Regions from separate parts of the Bradyrhizobium sp. CCBAU 11357 genome, predicted to be linked through region 1. Evidence: predicted binding sites of a transcription regulator. Region 1 holds the regulator's gene; each other region holds the start of a gene.
The links. The regulator LexA, encoded in region 1, represses DNA repair genes until DNA is damaged. The targets are predictions, from matches to a motif close to TGTTCNNNNTGTGTTCNG.
Positions count from the first base shown of each region.

Region 2: the regulator LexA is predicted to act here: its motif matches at 4,055-4,072, upstream of XI05_RS31370 (ribonuclease T2).
Region 3: the regulator LexA is predicted to act here: its motif matches at 1,981-1,998, upstream of XI05_RS08345 (DUF3072 domain-containing protein).
Region 4: the regulator LexA is predicted to act here: its motif matches at 3,050-3,067, upstream of ruvC (crossover junction endodeoxyribonuclease RuvC).

Region 1 covers NZ_LBJW01000106.1:36,670-42,614, forward strand. Annotated here, with positions in the region: gene XI05_RS24275 (ComEC/Rec2 family competence protein) at 1-958, shown strand, start outside; gene XI05_RS24280 (hypothetical protein) at 1,083-1,517, opposite strand; gene lexA (transcriptional repressor LexA) at 1,893-2,594, opposite strand; gene XI05_RS24290 (molybdopterin molybdotransferase MoeA) at 2,770-3,978, opposite strand; gene XI05_RS24295 (hypothetical protein) at 4,198-4,401, opposite strand; gene XI05_RS24300 (HAD family hydrolase) at 4,559-5,182, opposite strand; gene XI05_RS24305 (alpha-hydroxy acid oxidase) at 5,211-5,945, opposite strand, start outside.
Region 2 covers NZ_LBJW01000110.1:240,957-246,901, forward strand. Annotated here, with positions in the region: gene XI05_RS31340 (MarR family winged helix-turn-helix transcriptional regulator) at 1-229, shown strand, start outside; gene XI05_RS31345 (response regulator) at 226-957, shown strand; gene XI05_RS31350 (ATP-binding protein) at 976-2,364, shown strand; gene XI05_RS31355 (DUF3617 domain-containing protein) at 2,470-3,000, opposite strand; gene XI05_RS31360 (hypothetical protein) at 3,046-3,354, opposite strand; gene XI05_RS31365 (hypothetical protein) at 3,537-3,998, shown strand; gene XI05_RS31370 (ribonuclease T2) at 4,118-4,810, shown strand; gene XI05_RS31375 (23S rRNA (adenine(2030)-N(6))-methyltransferase RlmJ) at 4,927-5,787, shown strand.
Region 3 covers NZ_LBJW01000017.1:672,722-678,666, forward strand. Annotated here, with positions in the region: gene XI05_RS08330 (Do family serine endopeptidase) at 1-659, shown strand, start outside; gene XI05_RS08335 (hypothetical protein) at 923-1,285, shown strand; gene XI05_RS08340 (DUF6496 domain-containing protein) at 1,292-1,600, opposite strand; gene XI05_RS08345 (DUF3072 domain-containing protein) at 1,750-1,944, opposite strand; gene XI05_RS08350 (hypothetical protein) at 2,060-2,281, shown strand; gene XI05_RS08355 (hypothetical protein) at 2,380-2,622, opposite strand; gene XI05_RS08360 (hypothetical protein) at 2,718-2,978, opposite strand; gene XI05_RS08365 (hypothetical protein) at 3,119-3,340, shown strand; gene XI05_RS08370 (HWE histidine kinase domain-containing protein) at 3,337-4,824, opposite strand; gene XI05_RS08375 (HAMP domain-containing protein) at 4,838-5,945, opposite strand, start outside.
Region 4 covers NZ_LBJW01000099.1:168,450-174,394, reverse strand. Annotated here, with positions in the region: gene XI05_RS17860 (methyl-accepting chemotaxis protein) at 1-40, opposite strand, end outside; gene XI05_RS17855 (methyl-accepting chemotaxis protein) at 159-1,907, opposite strand; gene XI05_RS17850 (YebC/PmpR family DNA-binding transcriptional regulator) at 2,127-2,873, shown strand; gene ruvC (crossover junction endodeoxyribonuclease RuvC) at 3,098-3,625, shown strand; gene ruvA (Holliday junction branch migration protein RuvA) at 3,622-4,239, shown strand; gene ruvB (Holliday junction branch migration DNA helicase RuvB) at 4,365-5,423, shown strand; gene XI05_RS17830 (metallophosphoesterase) at 5,554-5,945, shown strand, end outside.

The DNA of each region.
Region 1 (5,945 bases):
GGGCGGCCGCGAGATCGCGATGCTGTTCCTGGCATCGCTGATCGCGGGGCTCGCGACCACGCCCTACGCCGCCTTCCACTTCCATCGCGTGACGCCATACGGCGTACTCGCCAATCTCGGCGCCATGCCGGTGGTCTCGGCGCTGGTGATGCCGGCCGGGCTGTTGGGACTGCTCGCGGCCCCCTTCGGGCTCGATGGCGTGTTCTGGTGGTTGATGGGGATCGGCATCGAGTGGATGGTCCTGGTCGCGCGCTGGGTGGCGGCCCTGCCGGGCGCCGTCGGCCGCATTCCGGCGTTCGGGATCGCGCCGCTGATCGCCGCAAGCCTCGGGCTCATCGTGATGGGCCTGTTGCGCACGCCCTTGCGCTGGTCCGGCGCCCTGGTGCTGCTGGCGGCGATCCTCTGGGGGCTGTCGGTGCGCCAGCCTGATGTCCTGATTGCCGGGGATGGCGCGAGCGTCGCGGTCCGGGGCGGGGATGGAGGCTTGCAAGTGATCCGCGCCAGCAAGGACAGCTTCCTGCTGAAGGAGTGGCTGGCCGCCGATGCCGATCCGCGTGATGCCGGCAACGCCTCGTTGGTGAGCGGCGTGTCGTGTGACGAGTCCGGTTGCGTGGCGCCGCTCGCGGACGGACGGCTGATCGCGTTGGCGACGCGCATCGACGCGCTGGCCGATGATTGCAGCCGCGCCGCGCTGGTGGTGACGGCGCGGCCCGCGCCGCCCGATTGCGCGGCGATGGTCGTCGATCGGGCGCGTCTTGCCAGTCAGGGCGCGCTGGCTCTGACGCGAAGCGGAGAGGGTTTTTCGGTGCAGGCGGTGAGGGCGAGAGGGGCAAGCCGTCCTTGGCTGCCGGCCGGCGCCGGCGAGGGGGATTTCGACGGCAGCCTCGTGCCGAAGACGGCCCTGCCTCGCAACCGGGACGCAACGCCATCGGAGGCCGACTTGCAGGCCGACGATTGAAGATCGATGCGGGGAAAATCGGTCCGACGGGATCCCGCAGGACGCAAACCATACCATCTCGCCGGCCGCGGCCGGCGATGGCATTTGAATTTGGCCCTCGACTTTTCGGTCGGGGCCGACGGCGTCAGCCGATCGGCAGGCGCGTGATCGTGGGCCGCGTGTCGGCGACGATCTGCGGCTTGTGCTCGCGCTCGATGGCTTGCTGCGTCACCGGCAATTGCAGCACGGTCGCGCGCTGGCCTTCGACGAGCTGCGTCACCAGCACGTACTTGCCGTCCGGAAATTCGATCGCGTCATGATGGCGATCGGGAATGTGCGGGTCGATCTTGCCGAACTTGCCGACGCGGGAGTTGACGGTGCGCGTCCAGATCCAGCGGTTGTCATAGCGGACGTTATCGGCGAAAGCGAGCTCCGTTCCCGGCAGCAGACAGACCGCGACGGAGAGATCGGCTTCGGAGGCGAAGCCGCGCGTCGAGGTGCCGCGGAAGGTTGTCGTGACGATCGTCTCGCCAACTTCGGCGGGGCGCGTCGCGACGGCATGCAGGCTATAGTCACACATCGGGTGCTCCTCATACTGGGATAGCGACCCGCGTCTCTTTCGAGGCGCAGGCCTCTATCAGAGTGGAAGCCTCCAACGCTCTGCTCGGTTATGGGCAAATCTGCGGCTCGCATCCGCAGCACGCGATCACATTATCTTTCCCGGATTCGATAGGAACAAACCTCGCGTCCTTGCATTTGGCCCGCACTATCGGCGCTGTCGGCACAACTCTACCGGCGGAGCGAAATGGCCGCGTGTCCGCATGGGCGAGTGTCGCGCGGGAAGAGGCGCCGAACAGTCAGCGCAGAACCAGAGAGACCATCCGGCCGGAGCGGACAAGTATCCGCTCCAATCTTGGATCGACGAACGAAGCGCGCGTAGCGCTTACTTCCGGTATCAGTACTTCCGGTAAAGCCCGATCAGCTTGCCCTGGATCTTCACGCGGTTCGGCGGAAGAATGCGGACCTCGTAGGCGGCATTGGCGGGCTCGAGCGCGATCGAGGCGCCGCGGCGGCGGAAGCGCTTGAGCGTGGCCTCCTCGTCGTCGATCAGCGCCACCACGATGTCGCCGGTATTGGCGGTCTCGTTGCGCTGGATCAGCGCCATGTCGCCGTCGAGGATGCCGGCCTCGACCATCGAATCGCCGCGCACCTCGAGCGCGTAGTGCTCGCCCGAGCCGAGCATGTCCGGCGGTACGCTGATGGTGTGGCTGCGGGTCTGCAGCGCCTCGATCGGCGTGCCGGCCGCGATGCGGCCCATCACGGGTACCGCGACGGGGCGCTCGCCCTCATCCGCGGGCGTGCTGGAGCTCGCGCGCACCTTGCCGAGATTGCCCTCGATGACGCTCGGGGTGAAGCCGCGGCGATTGCCGGCGGCGGCCTGGAGCTCGGGCAGCTTGATCACCTCGATGGCGCGGGCGCGGTTGGGCAGGCGGCGAATGAAGCCGCGCTCCTCGAGCGCAGTGATCAGGCGATGAATGCCTGACTTCGAGCGCAGGTCGAGCGCATCCTTCATCTCGTCGAAGGACGGCGGCACGCCGCTTTCCTTCAGACGTTCGCTGATGAACCGCAGAAGCTCGTATTGTTTGCGCGTCAACATCTCGACCAAAGTCCCCCGGTTGATGTCGTTCGATTCCGAGACGATGAAGTCGGCAATAAGCCGCTACATCCTCGAAACAAATCATGAACGGACACTATATGTTCGATATGTGTTCCGCAACTGCTTAATTTATGGTGAACGCAGCCAAACTCGCGGATGCGTGTGGCCGGGCAGCTCAGACGGGCAGCCGCAGCACCTCGCAAGGCGTGCCGGACTCGGCCTTCGGCGCGAACGGTGCGCGCACGAGAAGTACCTGTGCCGCAGCGAGATTCGCAAGCAGGGAGGAGTCCTGATGGCTGACGGGAAGGGCGACGCGCGTGCCGTCGTCGCGCACCTCCAGCCGCGCACGCAGATAATCCTCGCGCTGATCGTTGGCGCCGAGGTCGCGGCCCAGCACGGCGCGCTCGCGCTGATGATGAATCACTGAACGGCCCGACAGGGCGCGAATCAAGGGCACCATGAACAGGAAGGCGCATACGTATGACGACACGGGATTGCCGGGCAGGCCGATCACGCGCATCGCGCCTATCCGACCATGCATCATCGGCTTGCCGGGCCGGATCGCGATCTTCCAGAACGCCATCGCGATGCCTTCGCCCTTGAGCGCCTGCTGGACCAGATCGTGGTCGCCGACCGACGCACCGCCGGTCGTGACCAGGATGTCGGCGCCGCTCTCGCGTGCGCGGCGGATGCCGGCGGACGTGGATTCCAGCGTATCGGCGGCAATTCCGAGGTCGATGGTCTCGGCGCCCTCGCTGCGGGCAAGGGCGTGCAGGGCATAGCCATTGGAATAGACGATCTGACCGGGACCAGGCGCGGTGCCGGGCATCACCAGCTCGTCGCCGGTGGCGAGAATCGCGACCCTCGGGCGGCGGATAACGGCGAGATGAGGATGATTCATTCCGGCGGCGAGGGCGAGATCGCGCTCGGTGAGACGGATTCCCTTGCGCAGCAGCACGTCGCCTTCGCGGAAGTCCACCCCCGCAGGGCGGATGTGCCGGCCACAAATTGCGGCTTCCTTGATCGTGACATGCTTGCCGTCGGCAATTGTGTCCTCCTGGATCACGACCGCATCGGCGCCGTCGGGAACGACGCCGCCGGTGAAGATCCGCACGGCTTCGCCGGGGCCGATCCTTCCCGCGAACGGCCGACCCGCCGCGACCGCACCGACGACGGTCAGCCTGGACTCGATGGCCGCGTCGGATGCGCGCACGGCATAGCCGTCCATCGCCGACATCGCCTCCGGCGGCTGCGTGCGCCGCGCCGCGACATCGTGCGCGAGCACACGATGGTGGGCCTCGTCGAGGCAAACCATCTCTTCAGCCAGCGGCTCGGCGCCGGTCAGCACCGCGGCAAGCGCGTCAGAAACCGGCATCAGGGCCACGGGCGAACTCCTGCTGAGCACATCGGTAAATGGGCGGCGAGAGTTCTAGCCGAGTGCAGGCGTGAGGCAAAGCAGCACGCGGGATGATTTATCCTGCGTGATCGGTGGGTGGAGGAGGTCGGCTCAACTCCGCCGCGGCATGATGCGGAAGGCGAGACAGACCGGAACGAGGATAGCCATGGCAAGGACGAGAATGACGAGCGCCACGGCCAACATCGGTCAACGCTCCGTCGGATCGCCCGGACTGAAATCCGCGACGTCGGGCGCCTTGGGGCCCTGATCCTTGTCGGGCAGCGGATCGGCCTGGGATTTCAGGTCGGCGGCCTTGCTGATCAGTTTGGCGGAGAGGTCAGAATCCGAGGTGGTTCTGGCGAATTCGAGCAGGAGAGAAGCCTGCTTGGTGAGATAGGTCTTGCCCAGCACGTCGATCAGTCCAATGTAGAAGGCCCAACGGACTCATGAGTCCGAAGGGTGGTATTCCGTTCCCGGAACTCCGTATAAAAATGCACAAAGTGATTAGGTTCCTCATCTCCACCAAATTTAGCCCCTGGAACTGAGCACGGTCGGGGCTTCCTGTGGCTCAGATCCCCAGCGCTTTCAATGCGTTCCCGACGTCGCGGGGCGAGGTGACATGCACGGCGGTCAAGCCGCGTGCCCGCGCTCCCTCGATGTTCTCGGCGAGGTCATCGAAGAAGACGATGCGCTCGGCCGGCACGCCGATCGCCGCGACGACATGGTCGAAGGCCTCGGCATCCGGCTTGCGCAGGCCGATACTGGAGGACAGATACAGCTCGCGGAAATGGCCGAGCAGACCGGCATATTCCTTCGAGAAATAGTCGACGTGCGGCCGATTGGTGTTGGAGAAGGCGTAGAGCGGCATCTGCTTCGCCGCGCGCGGCAACAGTTCGGCGATATCGGGCATCTCACCGGCGAAGATCGCGTTCCAGCCTTCCAGGAACTGCGCATCCGAGATACCGATCCCGAGCGAGGATCGCAGTGAGGCGAAATAGTCCGCGTCGCTGATCTTGCCCATCTCGTGCAGCCGGTAGGCCTCGTCACGCACATAGCGCGCGACGATGGCCTCGGGCTGGCAGCCGGCATGTCCCGCCCAGCAGGCGATCGCCTTGGAGAAGTCGATGTCGAGCACCACGCGCCCGAGGTCGAACAGCAGCGCATCCGCGCTGCCGGGAGAGAGCGATGTCATGGCGTCCTTTTCACTTCAGTATGGCACGTCAGTAACGATAGGGCTCGTGGTCGAACAGCGGGAACGCGCTGAACACGCTGGGCGCGTTGGTGGCGGTCGCCGGATGCAGGCAGGATTTGTCGATCTCGGCGAATGAGGTGGCGCCCAGGAGGCCGAGGCAGCGCAGCACCTCGTCTTCGAGCAGCTCCAGCATCCGCGCGACGCCGGCTTCGCCGGCTGCCGCCAGCGCCCAGCATTGCAGCCGGCCGATGCCGACGAGGTCGGCGCCGGCCGCGATCGCCTTGACGATGTCGGTGCCGCGGCAGAAGCCGCCGTCGACCATGATCTTGGCGCGGCCCTTCACGGCGTCGACGATCTCCGGCAGCACGTGCATGGTACCGAGGCCGTGGTCGAGCTGGCGGCCGCCATGATTGGAGACGTAGATCCACTCGACGCCGTGATCGAGCGCGATCTGCGCGTCCTCGGCGGTGGCGATGCCCTTGAGGATCAGCGGAATTTTGTACTTGTCCTTGATCATCTTCACGGTCCGCCACTCCAGGCCCTTCTGGAAATCGCCGCCGGTGGCGCGCAGGCGGCTCTCGCGAACGTAGCGCTTGGCGATGTCACGTTCACGTCGGCTGTAATGGGCGGTGTCGACGGTCAGACAGAAGGCGGCATAAGTGTTCTTCTCGGCCCGGCTGACGACGTCGGCGACGAAGGCATCGTCGCCGCGGACATAGAGCTGATAGAGACGCAGCGCATCGGGGGCAGCCTCGGCGGTCAT
Region 2 (5,945 bases), on a different contig from region 1:
CGACAATGACCGTCGCCAGCGCCTGCTCTACGCGACACCGAAGGGCGAGGCGCTGGTGCAGAAGCTCGCCGGACTGCAGACCACGCGGATCACCAGGGCGCTCGCCGAGATGGGGCCGCAGGATGCCGAGACGGTCAAGCGCTTCCTGCGCGCGATGATCGACCGCGACGATCCGGACAAGGTGCTCGAGACGATCTTCGCTTCCGTCAACCAAGACGCCAAGGAGTGACCGTGCCGCTCGCTGCCACGATCGCCCGCCCGCCGGTGCAACCGGCCGATGATGCCCCGCATCTCTTGCTGGTCGATGACGACCGCCGCATCCGCGACTTGCTCTCACGCTTTCTTGCGAGTGAAGGCTACCGCGTCACCACCGCGGCGAGCGCCGGCGATGCGCGCTCGAAGCTCATGGGCCTGCATTTCGATCTCCTGATCCTCGACGTCATGATGCCCGGCGAGACCGGCTTCGACCTCGCCCGCTTCATCCGCACCTCGTCGTCGGTGCCGATCGTGATGCTGACGGCGCGCCACGAGGCGGAAGCCCGGATCGAGGGCTTGCAGATCGGTGCCGACGATTACGTGGCAAAGCCGTTCGAGCCGCGCGAGCTGGCGCTGCGCATCAACAACATTCTCAAGCGCGCCGCGCCGCCGCCGCAGGCCACGGCCGTCGAGAAGATCGCGTTCGGCCCCTATGTCTACCATCTCGAGCGCGGCGAATTGCGCCAGGGCGAGGAGGTCATCCACCTCACCGACCGTGAGCGCGAGATGCTGCGGATTCTCGCGGAGACGCCGGGCGAGACCGTGCCGCGCAGCGCGCTGACCGGCAACGGCAGCGTCAATGAGCGCGCCGTCGACGTGCAGATCAACCGCCTGCGGCGCAAGATCGAAACCGATCCTGCCAATCCGCTGTTCCTGCAGGCGGTGCGCGGCATCGGCTACCGCCTGGTGGCCTCGCCATAAATCAGTGAAGCACGCCAGATGAGCACGATCGATACCGGCCTGACGCTTCTGAAGAGCGCCGCCGGCCGCGTCTCCGCCGCCAATGGCTGGATGGGCAACGCGTTCAAGGGCTGGATGCCGACCGGCCTCTACGCCCGCGCGCTCCTCATCATGATCGTGCCGATGGTGGTGCTGCAATCGGTCGTCGCCTTCGTGTTCATGGAGCGGCACTGGAACACGGTGACGCGCCGCCTGTCGGCTGCGGTGGTGCAGGACATCGCCGCACTCATCGACGTCTACAAGGGCTATCCGCAGGACAAGGACCGCAACGAGATCCGCCGCATCGCGCAGCAGCGGCTCGGTCTGGTCGTCGATTTCCTGCCCGCCGGCGACATGCCGCCGCCGGGACCAAAACCGTTCTTCTCTCTGCTCGACCAGACGCTGTCGGTGCAGCTCGGCCGCCAGATCGGGCGATCGTTCTGGATCGACACGGTCGGCCGCTCCAACCTGGTCGAGATCCGCATCCAGCTCGACGATGCCGTGATGCGCGTGTTCGCGCAGCGCAGCGCCGCCTATGCCTCGAACTCGGAGATCTTCCTGTTCTGGATGGTCGGCACGTCCTCGATCCTGTTGATCGTCGCGGTGCTGTTCCTGCGCAACCAGATCAAGCCGATCCTGCGGCTTGCCGATGCTGCCGAGAGTTTCGGCAAGGGCCGCGAGGCGCCGAATTTCCGCCCGCGCGGCGCGCGCGAGGTGCGGCGCGCGGCGGTCGCCTTCCTCGAAATGAAGTCGCGCATCGAGCGCACGATGGAGCAGCGCACCGCGATGCTCGCCGGGGTCAGCCACGATCTGCGCACCATCCTGACCCGCTTCAAGCTCGAGCTGGCCCTGATCGGCGACAATCCCGAGCTCGAGGGCATGCGCAAGGACGTCGACGAGATGTCGATGATGCTGGAGGATTACCTCGCGTTTGCCCGCGGCGATTCCGGCGAGCAGTCGCAGCCGACCGACATGGCGCAGGCGCTCGAGGAGCTGCGCAGCGACGCCGAACGCCACGGCCATACCGCGACCGTCGCTTTCAACGGCCTGCCCGTGGTGACGGTGAAGCCGGCCTCGTTCAAGCGCTGCCTCGCCAACCTCGTCACCAACGCAGCGCGCTACGGCAAGAACATCGCCATCACCGGCCAGCGCGATCACCGTTATCTCACAGTCACCGTCGATGACGACGGCCCGGGCATTCCCGCGCACTTGCGCGAAGAGGTGTTCAAGCCGTTCCTGCGGCTGGACAACGCCCGCAACCAGGACGAAGGCGGCACTGGCCTCGGGCTCGCGATCGCCCGCGACATCGCCCGCTCGCATGGCGGCGACATCACGCTGGGTGACAGCCCGATGGGGGGATTGAGGGCGAGCGTGCGGATACCGGTGTAGGCGCGGTCTTCCCTTCTCCCCTTGTGGGAGAACGGCCTTCGGCCGCCGTTCTTAATAACGCCGAAGCGGAGCTTCGGCTATGGCGCCGGATGAGGGAAAGAGCGCCTACTTCGGCAGCAGCGCCTTCAGCTTGTCCATGTCGCGCGTGTTCATCTTGAAGCCGCCGGGCATGACGATGTCGCCGGGCTTCTGATCCGGCTTGCAGGCCCCGAGCCACTTGGCTTGCAGCGTCGTGGTGCTATCGCGCCCGGCCGTGCCGGCGACGCCGCCTTGCGCATGCGAGGTCGTCTTCACCGTGTAGGCCGAGTTGAAATCGCCGGTGATCTCGGCATGCGAGGTCGTGCTGACGCCGGCGACGCTGCACTCGGAATCGCTGACATAGCCGGTCGCAGTCTTCTTGATCTCCTGCTTGGCGCAGATCTGCTTGGCCATCGGGGAGACGTTGTTGCTCATCTCCTTGTCGACGGTCTCGTCGGTGCAGTGCTGCATGGTCATCTCGGGCACCGGCGAGCCTGATGTGACCAGCTTCATCTCCCAAAGACCGGGTTTGCGCACCGGCAGGTCGTCGGCGCTGGCGCCGCCTGCCGACAACGCGAGGCAGAGCGTCGAGCCGAGCAAAGCGAATTTGCGCGTCATGTCGAAGGCTCCCGGCTGAGAGACGTGCGGCGTTGCGACAGCGCCTCAGTAGAGCGTGCGGATCGGCCGATCGGCGGCGCCATAGGGCACCCAGCGGCAGGCGAACGAGATGTAGCCGCCCTCATAGGCCTGCACGCCCAGGAATTTCGCGACCTTGCCGTAGCGAGCGCAGTGATCGACCGCGACCTGACGCGCATCGACCTGGGTCGCCATCGAATAGGCGATGATGCCGCCGGTGTCGTTGCCCTTGAACGGCGGCACCGGAGCAAAGATGTCGGCGCGCGCCGACTGGCTCGCCACCAGGCCCGAGACAACCAGGCTGGCAAGAAGGCCCGCGGCCGCAATGATTCGCATTCCCGTCACTCCAATTGGCTGGCGCCAGTTTACGGTGCCGGGACGGACGTGAAAAGAACCGAACCCTGTTGGCCGCGCCATCTTGGTCAAGTCCTGGCGAAGTGTTGCCGCGCTGCACTTGACCTCCCCCGACCTTCGCGGCACCGTCCGACCTTCGCAAGAGCCAGCTGTCCGGATTGACCATGCGCGCCCCCTCCCCGAAATCGCTCCGCTTTGCCGCCGTGCTCGGCCTCATGTTCGGAGCGCTGTCGCTCGGCGAGGCCAGGGCCGCCAATCCGCTCGAGCTGAATTTCTGGCTGAGCGGGCCGCGCTATGACGGCACTGTGGCCGATTGCGACAGGGCGCTGCCGACGATCGCCACCCAGTTCTGGGAGAAGGAAAGCGGGTTCTGGAATTCCCCGTTGAAGATCACCGGCTTCTCCGCCGTTCGCGAGGTCGCGTTCCGCCCCTGGCAGTCCGACAACATCCCGCGCCGCTATTGCACCGCTGACGCCATGCTCACCGACGGCAAGGTACGCAAGGTGCATTTCTCGCTCATTGAGGATGGTGGCTTCGCCGGCTACGGCAACGGCGTCGAGTGGTGCGTGGTCGGCGTCGACCGCAACTGGGCCTACAATCCGGCCTGCCGCGCCGCCAAGCCCTAATCCCGAAAGCGGCTGATTCGGGCTGATCAGCCGGCCGACGCCTGCCGCCCCAATTTTGTTCTTGAAATGTTCCCATCGCCTGCTAGGCTGTGCGCACAGTCTAGTTGAGGGGCGTCGCCATGTTTCACTCCCGATTGCGTTCGTTGTCCCGTCTGATGATCTCGCTGACCCTCGTCGCCGGGTTGGCCACCCTCGCCGGCGGTGCGAAGGCGCAGGACAAGCGGCAGAACGCACCCGGCGAGTTCGATTTCTATGTGCTGTCGCTGTCGTGGTCGCCCTCGTTCTGTGAGGAAGCAGCCGAACGCGGCGGCCGGTCCCAGATTCAATGCGGCGGACGGCCCTACGCCTTCGTGGTGCATGGGCTGTGGCCGCAATACGAGAACGGTTTTCCGGAATACTGCCAGCGGCCGGCACCGCGGCTGAACCGCAACATCGTCTCCTCGATGCTCGACCTGATGCCGGCGCCGGGCCTGATCTTCAACGAGTGGGACAAGCACGGCACCTGTTCCGGGCTCGAGGGCCGCAGCTATTTCGAGATGATCCGCAAGGCGCGCGCCGCAATCAAGATTCCGGCCGAGTATCTCGATCTGTCGCAGCCCAAGACCGTCGCGCCGGCGGACGTCGAGGAGGCCTTCATCAAGGCCAATCCGGGTCTCAGCAATGCCGCCGTCTCGGTCACCTGCAACCGGACACGGCTGTCCGAGGTCCGCATCTGCCTCAGCAAGGACCTGCAATTCCGCGCCTGCGACGAGATCGAGCGCCGCGCATGCCGCCGCGACCAGGTGACGATGCCGCCGATCAGGGGCGGCTAGGCCCCGTCATTGCGCGACGAAACAATCCAGACTGCCTCCGCGGAAAGATTCTGGATTGCTTCGCTGCGCTCGCAATGACAAGGGGATGGGATCGCGCCAGACAACGCAGTCCTATCATGAACTACCGCCACGCCTTCCACGCCGGCAGCTTCGCCGATGTCATCAAGCACATCGTGCTGGCGCGCATCCTCACTTATCTGCAGGACAAGCCGGCAGCGTTCCGCGTCATCGACACCCATGCCGGCGCCGGCCTCTACGATCTCGACAGCGACGAGGCGCGCCGCGGCGGCGAATGGCTGACCGGCATTGCCCGGCTGCTGCAGGCGCGCCTGTCGAACGAGAGCGCGGCGCTGACGAAGCCCTATCTCGACATCGTCCGCGCCTTCAATCCGAAGGGCGAGCTGAAGGTCTATCCAGGCTCGCCGTTGATCGCGCGCGGCCTGCTCAGGCCGCAGGACCGGCTTGTCGCCTGCGAGCTCGAGCCGAAGGCACGAAAAGCGCTGATCGACGCTCTGCGCCGCGACGAGCAGGCCCGCGTGGTCGATCTCGACGGCTGGGTGGCGCTGCCGGCCTTCGTGCCGCCGAAGGAGCGGCGCGGCCTCGTGCTGATCGATCCGCCCTTCGAGGCCAAGGACGAGTTCGAGCGGCTCGACGACGTCTTCTCGGCGGCGTTCGCGAAATGGCCGACCGGTATCTACGTAATCTGGTATCCCGCTAAGAACCGGCGGGCCACCGACACGCTGGCTCAAACCGTGGCGCGGCTCGCAGCTGCAGCAAAGCCGCCTGGAAAATGCCTGCGCCTCGAATTCAGCGTCGCGCCGCAAGCCGACAGCGCCGCCCTCACCTCCACCGGCCTCCTGATCGTCAACCCGCCCTACACGCTGCACGGCGAGCTCAAGACTATTCTGCCGGAGCTGGAAATACCGCTCGGCCAGGGCGGGGCTGCCAGATTCCGACTGGAGGCGCCCAAGCCTTAACGTCAGGCCGTAACACTCCGGCATTCTTGGGAAAAATATGCAGGACCGGTAGTCAATCTGCGAAGAACCGTATTATGCTATTTCCGTGACTGGCTTTACGTTCCGCTTCCGCGAATGGTTGCGGCGGAGTGAAGGCCCTAAGAAAGATCCCGCCGGAC
Region 3 (5,945 bases), on a different contig from region 1:
CGCAGCTGAAGGACAAGGGCGCGGTGACCCGCGGCTGGCTCGGCGTGCAGGTGCAGCCGGTGACCTCGGATATTGCCGACAGCCTCGGCCTGAAGGAGGCACGCGGCGCGATCGTCGACAATCCGCAAGATGGCAGCCCGGCGGCGAAGGCCGGCATCGAGGCGGGGGACGTCATCACCGCCGTCAATGGCAGCGCGATCAAGGATTCCCGCGATCTCGCCCGCACCATCGCCGGCTTGGCGCCGGGCACGTCCGTGAAGCTCGATGTCTTCCGCAAGGGTGGCAGCAAGACCGTGACCCTGGCGCTCGGCGAGTTGCCGAACGAGCGGCAGGCCAAGGGCCATGGCAATGCCGACGAGGGGAGGGGTCAGCCGGGTGCCGGCACGCCACGCCTCGGCCTCAGCCTGGCGCCGGCAGGTGACGTTCAGGGCGCAGGCCAGAACGGCGTGGTCGTCACCGAGGTTGATCCGCAAGGCCCGGCCGCGCAACGCGGCATCCGGACCGGCGACGTCATCCTCAATGTCGGCGGCAAGGCTGTCAGCAGTGTCGGCGAGGTGCGCTCCGAGCTGGCGCAGGCCAAATCGTCGGGCAAGCGCAGCGTGCTGCTGCAGATCAGAAGCGCGGAGGCCACCCGCTTCGTCGCGGTGCCACTCGCCTGACGCGAACCTCGACCGCTACAAATCCAGAAAGGCGGCCTCGGGCCGCCTTTCGCACACGAGCTCGCCAGGTCCGATAACATTCTCGTTAACGGCAGGTAGGGTGACCGGGTGCGTCCGAAAAAGCCGTGTTCGCTGATCACACTCGCCAGGTGCCTCGGTGCTCTGCGGCAACGTCGCCGCTGAGAGGGGTTGCAAGCGTGGAACTTCGAACCTCGCGGCGCTTTGTGGAACTCGCCGGCGGTTCACATGAGATCGGTGCCGACATGGATCGATTGAAGGTCTCGCTGAGGAGTGCGCTGCTGGTGGCGCCATTGGTGCTCTCCGGCGGAAACGCCCTCGGGCGCGACGACGGCCGCTACGCGGATTCCCCTCTGAAGCCATGGTTCGACAGTTTGCGCAGCCATCTCGGTCCGTGCTGCTCGGATGCGGACGGTTTCGCCGTCGCCGATCCCGACTGGGAGTCGCACAACGGGCGTTACCGTGTGCGCCTCGACGGGCAGTGGATCGACGTGCCGGATGAAGCCGTCATCACCGAGCCGAACCGGGCCGGCCGCACCATGGTGTGGCCGGTCAAGACTGCGTTCGGGATTTCGATCCGCTGCTTCATGCCTGGGAGCATGATCTGAGACCGGTCAGCGCGACCGTTTGGATGATTTGCGCTTCGATGATTTCTTGCTCGATGATTTCCTGGACGACGTCCTCGACGATTTCTTGGACGTCTTCTTGGCACTCTTGCGCTTCGAAGCCTTCTTCGGGACCTTCTTGCCCTTCTTGCGCGCCTTCGACAATCCGATCGCGATCGCCTGCTTGCGGCTCTTGACGCGGCCGCCGCGCCCGCCACGGCCGCTCTTCGCGGTGCCTTTCTTGTAGCGCCGCATCTCGCTGGCGACATCGCTGCCCGAGCTGCTTGAGTAGCGGCGTTTCTTTGCCTTGCGTGCCATGCATGTCCTCCCTCGGCGAGGAGAACCATTCGGCACAGCCATGGTTCCGGGAGCGCGGGCGGCGCAGCTAAAGCCGCGATGCGATTAGGATGAATCGTCATCGCGCTTTAGGCTTCGGAAAACCGCCGCACACTTTTCCGGACCATGCTCTAGAAGGAATTTGCCAGCTCGATCTCCGCTTCCAGCGCCTGGATGCGTCGTGCGGCCTCGCCGAAGGACAGATCCCGCGCATATTGGCCGGGCTGATAGGCCTCTTCGCTCAGCCGCTTCAGCTTCAGGCCCTGCGCCCGCGTCATCTGCTCGCCAAGTACAAATCTGGCGTCGTATTTACCTTGAACCTGCATCTGGCGTCTCCGTCCTGAAATCGTGACTTGACTATATGTTCTTATTTTGTTCTAACAAGCCATGGACAACAGAATTAATGAAATTCGACGTAAAATCAGAGCCTTGAGGCTTGAGATGGCCGACGTCGAGGCGTCGGTGCGCGACCTCGTCGAGCGCGATCGCGACTGCACGGAAAGGGCCCTGGCGCAGATGGACCTGCGCCGGAAAATCAACCTCCTGATTGCCGAATGGAAGGCGGCCGGCGGCAGCGACGTTCTGCCTGACGTCCGCGACCGGGTGCGCCTGCGTCCCGTGAAGACAGGCGGCAATCCCGCGCGCGCAGCCGAGCGCCGCTGAGATCGTTGGCGCCGGATACCGCCAAGTGCCGGACCCAAGATAAGATAGAAGACAGAGGGCCCCGCAATGGCGGGGCCCTCCATGATTCCAGGGAGCGCCTATTTGGTGTTGGTCATGCTGCCCTTGTTCGTCATGGTGCCGCTCTGATCGGAGCCGGAGCCGGCGCCGCCTTGGCCCGTGGGGTCAGCGCCCTTGGAAGACTTGGTGTTGGCGCCGGTGGTCTGCGACGATGACGTCGAGGATCCATGCTTGGCCTTGTGCGACTTGGCCTGGGCGACGACCGGCGTGGCGGCAAGGCCAATTGCTACCATGACGGCGAGAGCGAGCTTGGTCGTCTTCATGCGGGGGAACTCCCTGTGTTAAATTGACGCAGGCAGCAAACCGCGCCTCGCGGCAGGAGTTCCCGGCAAAGCATCTTCCGTGCGTCACGCACGCTTCAAGTTTGCTTGTCCTCGGCCAGGATGAACACGGCGCCGGTGAGCGTCGCGCCGATCGCGAAGGTCGTCACCAAGGTGAGGGCGAAGACCGTCGCGGCCTGGCCCCCGCCGTTGTTCAGCAGGTTGGCCACGGCTGGATTGGACAGGACGAGCGTGAGGCTGAAGGTGAGGCCGAGCGCTGCGCCCATCATTGCATGCGTCATCAGCCTGATAAGGCCGCTGGCAGAGATCAGCTCGGACGACTTCTTGTTGGTGCGCATGGGACGGCATCCCGAACTGCCACGCCAACGCGCTCGTGATTCCCTGGTTCCGTTCCGCTGAAGGAATTGTCATCGCCCGCTTCATCCGGCGTTCATGCCGGGCTTGCCAAGATGAGCCCCAGTAAAACGGGAACATCGATATGGGTAAGGTCGTCTTTCTTTACCGCTCGCTGGCCTATCGCAACGCAGCCGCGGACATGCTGCGCAAGGCGCGCAAGCTCCCGCGTGGCGCGGAGCGGAGCGCGGCTCGCCGCTACGCGAGGGCGCTGCGCGATCTCGCGCGAACGGAAGCCTGGCTCGAAGGGCGCATCGCGCGCGAACCGCGCACGGCTCAGCGCATGACGAGCGCAGCGTCCGGCTAGCCGGATGCGCGCTGCAATTCGGCAGCGCCTGCGGTGTCGAACTTGCCGGTTGCGGTCGTCGCGCTCTTGCGTGTCAACGGCACCTCCAGACGGCACAACAGGCCCTCGGCGCGCCAATCGAACTGCGCCTGTCCGCCAAGCTGGGACTCGATGCTCGCAAGCAGGCTTCGCGTGCCGAAGCCGCGCGATTTCGGGGTCTTGACCAGGGGACCGCCGGATTCCTCCCAGCTCAGCGTGAGCCGCTCGGCGTCGACCTGCCAGCCGATCGCGAGCCGCCCCGATCGGGTCGAGAGCGCGCCGTACTTGGCCGAGTTGGTGAAGAGCTCGTGCAGCGCGAGCGCCAGCGTCTGCGCCGTCGCCGGCAGCAGCTGAACTTCGGGCCCCGCCAATTTGATCTGGCCGCCGAGCGAATAGGGCGCAAGCTCCTCGTCGATCAGCCTGGAGAGCTCGGCGCCCTGCCAGCTCGACAGCGACAGGATGGTGTGCACGCGCGCCAGTGCATTGATGCGCCCCTCGACGGCATTGACATAGGCCTTGACCTCGTCGGCCCGGGTGAGGCGCACGATCGACTGCGCCAGCGCCAGCGCGTTCTTGGCGCGGTGATCGACTTCCCGCGCCAGCAGGTTCTGCCGCTCCTCGGCCCGCTTGCGCTCGGTGATGTCGACGGTCACGCCGCTGACGCGCACCACGCGCCCGCTCTCATCCATCGTCGCAGCCGCCGTGCCGACGCACCAGCGCACCTCGCCGTCGGGCCGCACGATGCGGAACTCCGTCTCGTAGGCGCGCGTGCCCTTGTTGAATTCGGCGATCGCCTTGCGCAACTGATCGACGTCGTCGGGGTGCAACAGGGCCTGAACGCTGGCCGGAGTGACCTCGAAATCCTCGGGGCTGACGCCGAAGATGCGGTATTGCCCCTCGTCCCACATCCAATCGCCGCTGATCCAGTCCCAGTCCCAGGACCCCATCTTGCCGGCCGCGATCGCCATGCTGCGCCGTTGCTCGCTCTCGCGCAGCTTCGCGGTGGAAGCCTCCAGTTCCGCGGTGCGGGCGCGGACGCGGTCCTCGAGCTCGTGGTTCAGCCGTTCGAGCTCGCGCGTCTTGCGGTAGAGCTCGGCAAACACCTTGATCTTGGCGCGAAGCACCTCCGGCACGACCGGCACCGGCACGTAATCGACCGCGCCCATCTCGTAGCCGCGCAGCCGGTCGATGTCGCTGACCTGGATGGCCGAGATGAAGATCATCGCGGTCTTCTGGAAGCGCGGATGTTCGCGGATCATCGCGGCGAGCTCGAAGCCGTCGAGCTCGGGCATGCAGACGTCGACCAGGATCACCGCGATCTCGGTCTTGAGCAGCACCTCCAGCGCCTCGCGGCCCGAGGAGGCGATCACGAGGTTCTCTCCGAGATCCTTCAGGATCACCTCATAGGCGAGCAGCTTGGCCGGCTGATCGTCGACGAGCAGGATGTTGACCTTTTCCTGGTCCATACGTGGGTCCAACTCAGCGATGCAGCCACATGCGGATCGCAAGCAGCAATTGATCGGTGTTGACCGGCTTGGCGAGGTAATCGGACGCGCCGGCTTCGAGGCACTTCTCGCGGTCGCCCTTCATCGCCTTGGCGGTCAACGCGATGATCGGCAGACGGGAGAAGTCCGGATTCTCGCGGATCACGCCGATGGTCTGGTAGCCATCCATCTGCGGCATCATGATGTCCATCAGCACGATCGCGATCTCCGGATTGGATTCGACCAGTGTCACCGCCTCGCTGCCCGTCGTCGCCGTCAGCACTTTCATGCCGCGTCGTTCCAGCACGCTGGACAGGGCGAAGATGTTGCGGGCGTCGTCGTCGACGAGCAGGGCGATCTTGCCGATCAGGTCCTCGTCGGAACTGTTCAGCTTCTCCAGCATGCGCTGCTTCTCGACCGGCAGCTCCGTGATCACGCGATGCAGGAACAACGCGGTCTCGTCGAGCAGGCGCTCGGGCGATTCCACGCCCTTGACCACGATGCTGCGTGCCATGGTGTGGAGCTCGGCATCCTCCTCGGCGGAAAGCTCGCGGCCGGTGAACACCACGACGGGGATGTTCGACAACGCCTCGTCGTTGCGGATCTGATCGAGCACCTCGAAGCCGCTCATGTCGGGCAGCCTGAGGTCGAGCACCACGCAATCGCAGGGCTGCTCGCGCAGCGTCGAGAGCGCGCCGGCCCCGGTATCCGTGACCAGGATCTCGATGTCGTCGTGGTGCAGCAGCTCGCGGATCGAGAGCTGCTCGGCCTCGTTGTCCTCGACGATCAAGAGCCGCTTGCGCCGCGGCCGCGCATATTCCTTGATCTGCGTCAGCGCGGCCGAGACGCCCTCGGTCGTCGTCGGCTTGTTGACGAAGGAGAACGCGCCGCGCGCCAGCGCATGCTGGCGGTCCTCGTCGAGCGTGATGATCTGGACCGGGATGTGGCGGGTGAGCGGATTGTGCTTGAGTTGGCTCAGCACGGTCCAGCCGAGCATGTCGGGCAGGAAGACGTCGAGGGAGACGGCCGTCGGCTGGTACTGCTTGGCGAGCTCGAGGGCCTCGGCGCCGCGCGCGGCGACCAGGACCTTGAAGCCCTTGTCG
Region 4 (5,945 bases), on a different contig from region 1:
TGGATGCGGTGTCCAATACGGCAAGTTGGGCAAAGGACATGTACGGGCTCTCTCCAGTCGGAGCCGTTGATCGGCTCCTTGGCGGCATTCCGATTCCTAGCTCCGACCTTAGAGGATGATTCGCACCCGGCGTCTTGCCCAGGAGTGCACGCGGGGTGCTACAGCTTGTAAGCCGTGCGGAAGCCGCCCCAGTGCCGGCCCTGCACGCGGATCGGGACGTCGATCTCGCGCATCATCACCGTGTTCCCGTTGCCCATGTCGCGCGCATAGCTCTGGACCAGGTACGATCGCAGGTTGCGTGCAGCGGCGAGCCCCGCCGGATCGTTGAAGATGCGCCGGTTGCGGCTGTTGGCCGTATTCCAGGCGACGTCGCCCGGCCGCTGCGGATGCGAATAGATCTTGTTGTGCACCGGCAGGAAGCCGTTGCGGTCGACCATGGCGCAGAACGCCATCCGCGACTCCCTCGCCAGAAAGGCTTCCTGGAACGGCGGCAGGGCGCGGTCGGCCCAGTCGAGATATCTGGTGCGGTATTGCTGCGGGTTGGTGCCTGATATCTCCACGTAGTCGGTGTCGAAGAGGTCCTCGATCTTGACCTCGCCGCGCGCAACCGCCTGCTCGAATATCTTCGTCAGCGCATTGCCCGCTTCCATGGCACGGGTGACGAGCTCGGTGTTCTCCTCATGGATCGACCAGAGCTTGTCCTCGATCTTCTCGTTGAGCGCGGCGGTGGCGCCGACGAATTGCGCGCGGGCGCCGGCCTTGGATTGCTCGACCACGCGCAGGCGGCAGGCGCCGATGTCCTCTAGGCTGCCTTCGACCGTCGCTTGCGTCGCGAGCCGGCTTGCGTCCGCGCCGCCGATCAGCACGCCCTCCATCGCGATTTCATAGACCGGCATCACGCCGCGCGCGGTCTCGAATTTGAGATGGCAGGGCAGCCGCTCGGTCTTGCGGCGGTCGTCGTGCTCGCTCTGGCGCAGCAGCACGGCGCAGCGCGATTTAAGCTTCTGGGCGAAGGTGGTGACGGCCTTGCCGGCGCTGGCGACGCTCTCGCCATGGGTCTCGGCGGCCTTGGTCGCCGCGTCGATCTCGGCTGCGCTCTCGCCAACCGAGATGATGAACTCGGAGGCGCTGGCGGCATTGCCGGAGACTTCGCTGGTGGTGGCGTTCTGCTCGGCGACCGCGCCGTTGACGGTGTCGAACACCGGGCGGATCGCCTCGATCGCCTGCGAGATGCGGTGCACCGCGTCCGCCGAGCCGGCGGCGTCGCGCTGCAACGCGTCGATCTTCTTTGTGATCTCCTCCGTCGCGCTCTGGGTCTGCACCGCGAGCGCCTTGACCTCGGTTGCGACGACGGCAAAGCCCTTTCCCGCGGCGCCCGCGCGCGCGGCCTCGATGGTCGAGTTGAGCGCGAGCAGCGTGGTCTGCCGCGCGATCTGCGCGATCAGATTGACGACGTTGCCGATGGCGGCGGAGGATTCGCGCAAGCGGTCGACATTGGCGCGGGCTTCCTGCGCGGCCGCGCTGGCCGCGTCGGCGAGCTTGCCGGCCTCGCGGACCTGCGCGCCGATGCCTTGCGCGGACTGGGTGAACTTGTCGGCGGCGTGGGCGAAGGTGGAGGCGGTGGACTGCGCCGCGCTGGTGCGGCCGGTCAGGGCATCGGTGCGGTCGCGAATGGCGGCGAGCGTCGTCGCGGTCGCCTCGGCTCCGCCGGCGACGGAATTGGCGGCGCGCTCGAGCTGGCGGATCATGGCGCCGAGCTCGAGTTCCAGCAATTCCAGGATTTCCCGGGCCGAATCAGTTTCGGCGGTCGGGGCGGGCGTGGCAGGAGCCGCCGGCTGCGCAGCCTCCGGGCCTGCCGCTGGCGCGGCCGTGTCCGGCAGACGCTTCCGAAATAGTCCGAACGCCATCAGCTCTCTCTTGTCGGGGAACGGTCGGGCGCTATTTTCGCAAGTCGGAATGAAATCAGGGTTAACGGTGCCCGACATCTAGGCAGGCGCCATTACGGCGGCTACCTTTACAGGGCTACCTTAGGAGCAGCCGAGCCCTTTGATTCCGGTGGGTTGGCGGCCTATAAGGCCGCGCTTCCCGCACTCACCTTGACGCACGCTTCCTTCACGAGACCAAGCATGGCCGGACATTCCCAATTCAAGAACATCATGCACCGCAAGGGGCGGCAGGATGCCCAGAAGTCGAAGCTGTTCGGCAAGCTGGCGCGTGAAATCACGGTCGCCGCCAAGCTGGGCACGCCCGACCCCGCCATGAACCCGCGCCTGCGCGCCGCCGTGATCGCCGCGCGCCAGGAGAACATGCCGAAGGACAATATCGAGCGCGCCATCAAGAAGGCGCTCGGTAGCGACGGCGAGAACTATGACGAGATCCGCTACGAGGGTTACGGCCCCGGCGGTGTCGCCGTCATCGTCGAGGCGCTGACCGACAACCGCAACCGCGCCGCCTCCGACATCCGCTCCTTCTTCACCAAGTCCGGCGGCAATCTCGGCGAAACCGGCTCGGTCTCCTTCATGTTCGACCGCACCGGCATCATCGAATACGACCGCAGCGTCGCATCCGACGATGCGGTGCTGGACGCTGCGATCGAGGCCGGCGCCGACGACGTCGTGTCCGGCGAGGGCGGCCACGAGATCTACGCCTCGACCGAAGGCTATCGCGACGTTGCCAAGGCGCTGGAAGCCAAGTTCGGCGAGCCGCGCAAGGCCGCGCTGATCTGGAAGCCGCAGAACACGGTTGCGGTCGACGACGAGACCGGCGAGAAGCTCCTGAAGCTGATGGACCTGCTCAACGAGCACGACGACGTCCAGAACGTCTACGCCAATTTCGAGGTGTCGGACGCGCTTGTTGCGAAGATGGGCGGCTAGGGCACGCTCGCCCCGCATACTCGCTGCATCGCCCGCGAAGGCGGGCGATCCAGTATTCCAGAGACGCCGGAGGGATACGGCGGGGCTGCGGCATACTGGATACCCCGCCTGCGCGGGGTATGACATCGGAGCGCGCGGCGGGCAGCTCCCGTCTCGCCCACTTCCCCTGTTACTTCCGTTCTGTTTCTGTTTCCCCCGCCGCGGCCAGCCGCTATCACTGGCCCATGACTGCGCTTCCGATTCGTGGCCCCGTTCGCATCATCGGCATCGACCCCGGCCTGCGCCGCACCGGCTGGGGCGTGATCGAGGCCGAGGGCAATCGCCTGATCTACCTCGCCTGCGGCTCGGTGGAACCGCCGGACGATCTGCCGCTGGCGAGCCGGCTGCTCGCGATCCATGAGGGGCTTGCTTCCGTCCTCTCCAGCCACCAGCCGATGGAAGCCGCGGTCGAGCAGACCTTCGTCAACAAGGACGGCGTTGCGACGCTGAAGCTCGGCCAGGCCCGCGGCGTCGCCATGCTGGCGCCCGCAATGTTCGGCATCTCTGTCGCCGAATACGCGCCGAACCAGGTCAAGAAGACCGTGGTCGGCGCCGGCCACGCCGACAAGCAACAGATCGCGATGATGCTGAAGATCCTGCTGCCGAAGGCCGAGCCGCCGTCCGCGGATGCCGCCGACGCGCTCGCCATCGCCATCACCCACGCGCATCACCGCCAGAGCACGGCGCTCCGGCTGAAGGTGGTGGGGCTATGATCGGCAAGCTCAAGGGCCTGATCGATTCCTACGGCGAGGATTTCGTCATCCTCGACGTCGGCGGCGTCGGCTATCAGGTGCATTGCTCCTCGCGCACCTTGCAGCATCTGCCCTCGCCGGGCGAAGCCGCCGTGCTGTCGATCGAGACCTATGTCCGCGAGGACCAGATAAAGCTGTTCGGCTTCCGTACCGATCAGGAGCGGGAATGGTTTCGCCTGCTCCAGACCGTGCAGGGTGTCGGTGCCAAGGTCGCGCTCGCCGTGCTCGGCACGCTGCCGCCGGCCGATCTCGCCAATGCCATCGCGCTGCGCGACAAGGCCGCGGTGGCGCGCACGCCCGGCGTCGGCCCCAAGGTCGCCGAGCGCATCGTCACCGAATTGAAGGACAAGGCGCCGGCTTTCGCCAATGTCGATCCCGCCGTCGTGCATCTCGCCGGTGCCGTCGACGACCAGCGCGCTCCGCGCCCCGTCGCGGATGCGATCTCCGCCCTGATCAATCTCGGCTATGGCCAGCCGCAAGCCGCCGCGGCGATTGCCTCGGCCTCGCGCAGTGCGGGTGAGGGCGCCGAGACGGCGCAACTGATCCGGCTCGGGCTGAAGGAGCTCGCGAAGTGAGCGTGTCGATAGTCGATCTCGTAGGGTGGGCAAAGCGCAGCGTGCCCACCATCCGTGGAGCGATCGGAGAGATGGTGGGCACGGCGCCGAGGGCGCCTTTGCCCACCCTACGAGGAGTTCGCTGAGTGAGCGACCCCAAAGCCAGCCGCATGGTCTCGCCCGAGCGCCGCAGCGACGATGTCGGCGACACCGCGCTGCGGCCGCAATCGCTGTCCGATTTCGTCGGCCAGCAGCAGGCGCGCAAGAATCTCTCGATCTTCATCGAGGCCGCGCGCAAGCGCGGCGAGGCGCTGGATCACGTGCTGTTCGTCGGTCCCCCCGGCCTCGGCAAGACCACGCTGGCGCAGATCGTGGCGAAAGAGCTCGGCGTCGGCTTTCGCGCCACATCGGGGCCGGTGATCGCCAAGGCCGGCGACCTCGCCGCGCTCCTCACCAATCTCGAAGAGCGCGACGTGCTCTTCATCGACGAGATCCATCGCCTGAGCCCCGCGGTGGAAGAGGTGCTCTATCCCGCGATGGAGGACTTTCAGCTCGACCTCATCATCGGCGAAGGGCCGGCGGCGCGCTCGGTGAAGATCGAGCTGTCCAAATTCACCCTGGTCGGCGCCACCACGCGCGCCGGCCTTCTCACCAATCCCTTGCGCGACCGCTTCGGCATTCCGGTCCGGCTCAACTTCTACACGATCGAGGAGCTTGAGAGCATCGTCAGCCGAGGCGCGCGTGTGCTCAAGGTCGGCATGAGCGCTGATGGCGCCAACGAGATCGCGCGCCGCGCCCGCGGCACGCCGCGCATCGCCGGCCGCTTGCTCCGCCGTGTGCGTGATTTTGCCTCCGCGGCCGATGCCGACAAGATCGACCGCAAGATTGCCGACCACGCGCTGAGCGCACTCGAGGTCGACGCCGCCGGGCTCGATGCCATGGACCGCCGCTATCTCACGACCATCGCGCTCAACTATGGCGGCGGCCCGGTCGGCGTCGAGACCATGGCTGCGGCCTTGTCGGAGCCGCGCGATGCCATCGAGGACATCATCGAGCCCTATCTGATCCAGTGCGGCTATCTGCAGCGCACCCCGCGCGGCCGCCTGCTGACCTCGCACGCCTTCCGTCATCTCGGCATCGCCGAACCCTCGCGCGATGCGGCGGCGCAGTTCGGTCTGTTCGGCACGGATGACAGCGACGAGTGATCTGCTGAACCGCGCGGCCGTTCCGGCTTTGATGAATTTCCGTTAACCTCGTGCAAACGATCTGCACGAACGCACCCCAATTCCGCTCCAATCGGATATCATCAAGACGTCGCATCATCATCGGGCTTCCATGATCACGCGCCGTCATCTCATTCGTTCCATCGGCGGCCTGTCCGCCCTCGGCGTCTCGACTGCAGCCTATGGCGTCGGCGTCGAGCCGGTGCTGCGGCTGCGCGTCACGCGCTATCATCCCACGCCGCGGCAGTGGCCGGCGGATTTTCCGCTGAAGATTGCGGCCATCGCCGACATCCATGCCTGCGATCCCTGGATGTCGCTGGAGCGTATCGAGGGCATCGTCGACCGGACCAATGCGCTCAACGCCGATCTCATCGTGCTGCTCGGCGACTATGTCGCCGGCCTGCATCAGGTCACGCGCTTCATTCCGTCGAGCGAATGGGCGAGGGTGCTGGCGCGCCTGAAGGCGCCCCTCGGCGTCCATGCCGTCATGGGCAATCACGACTA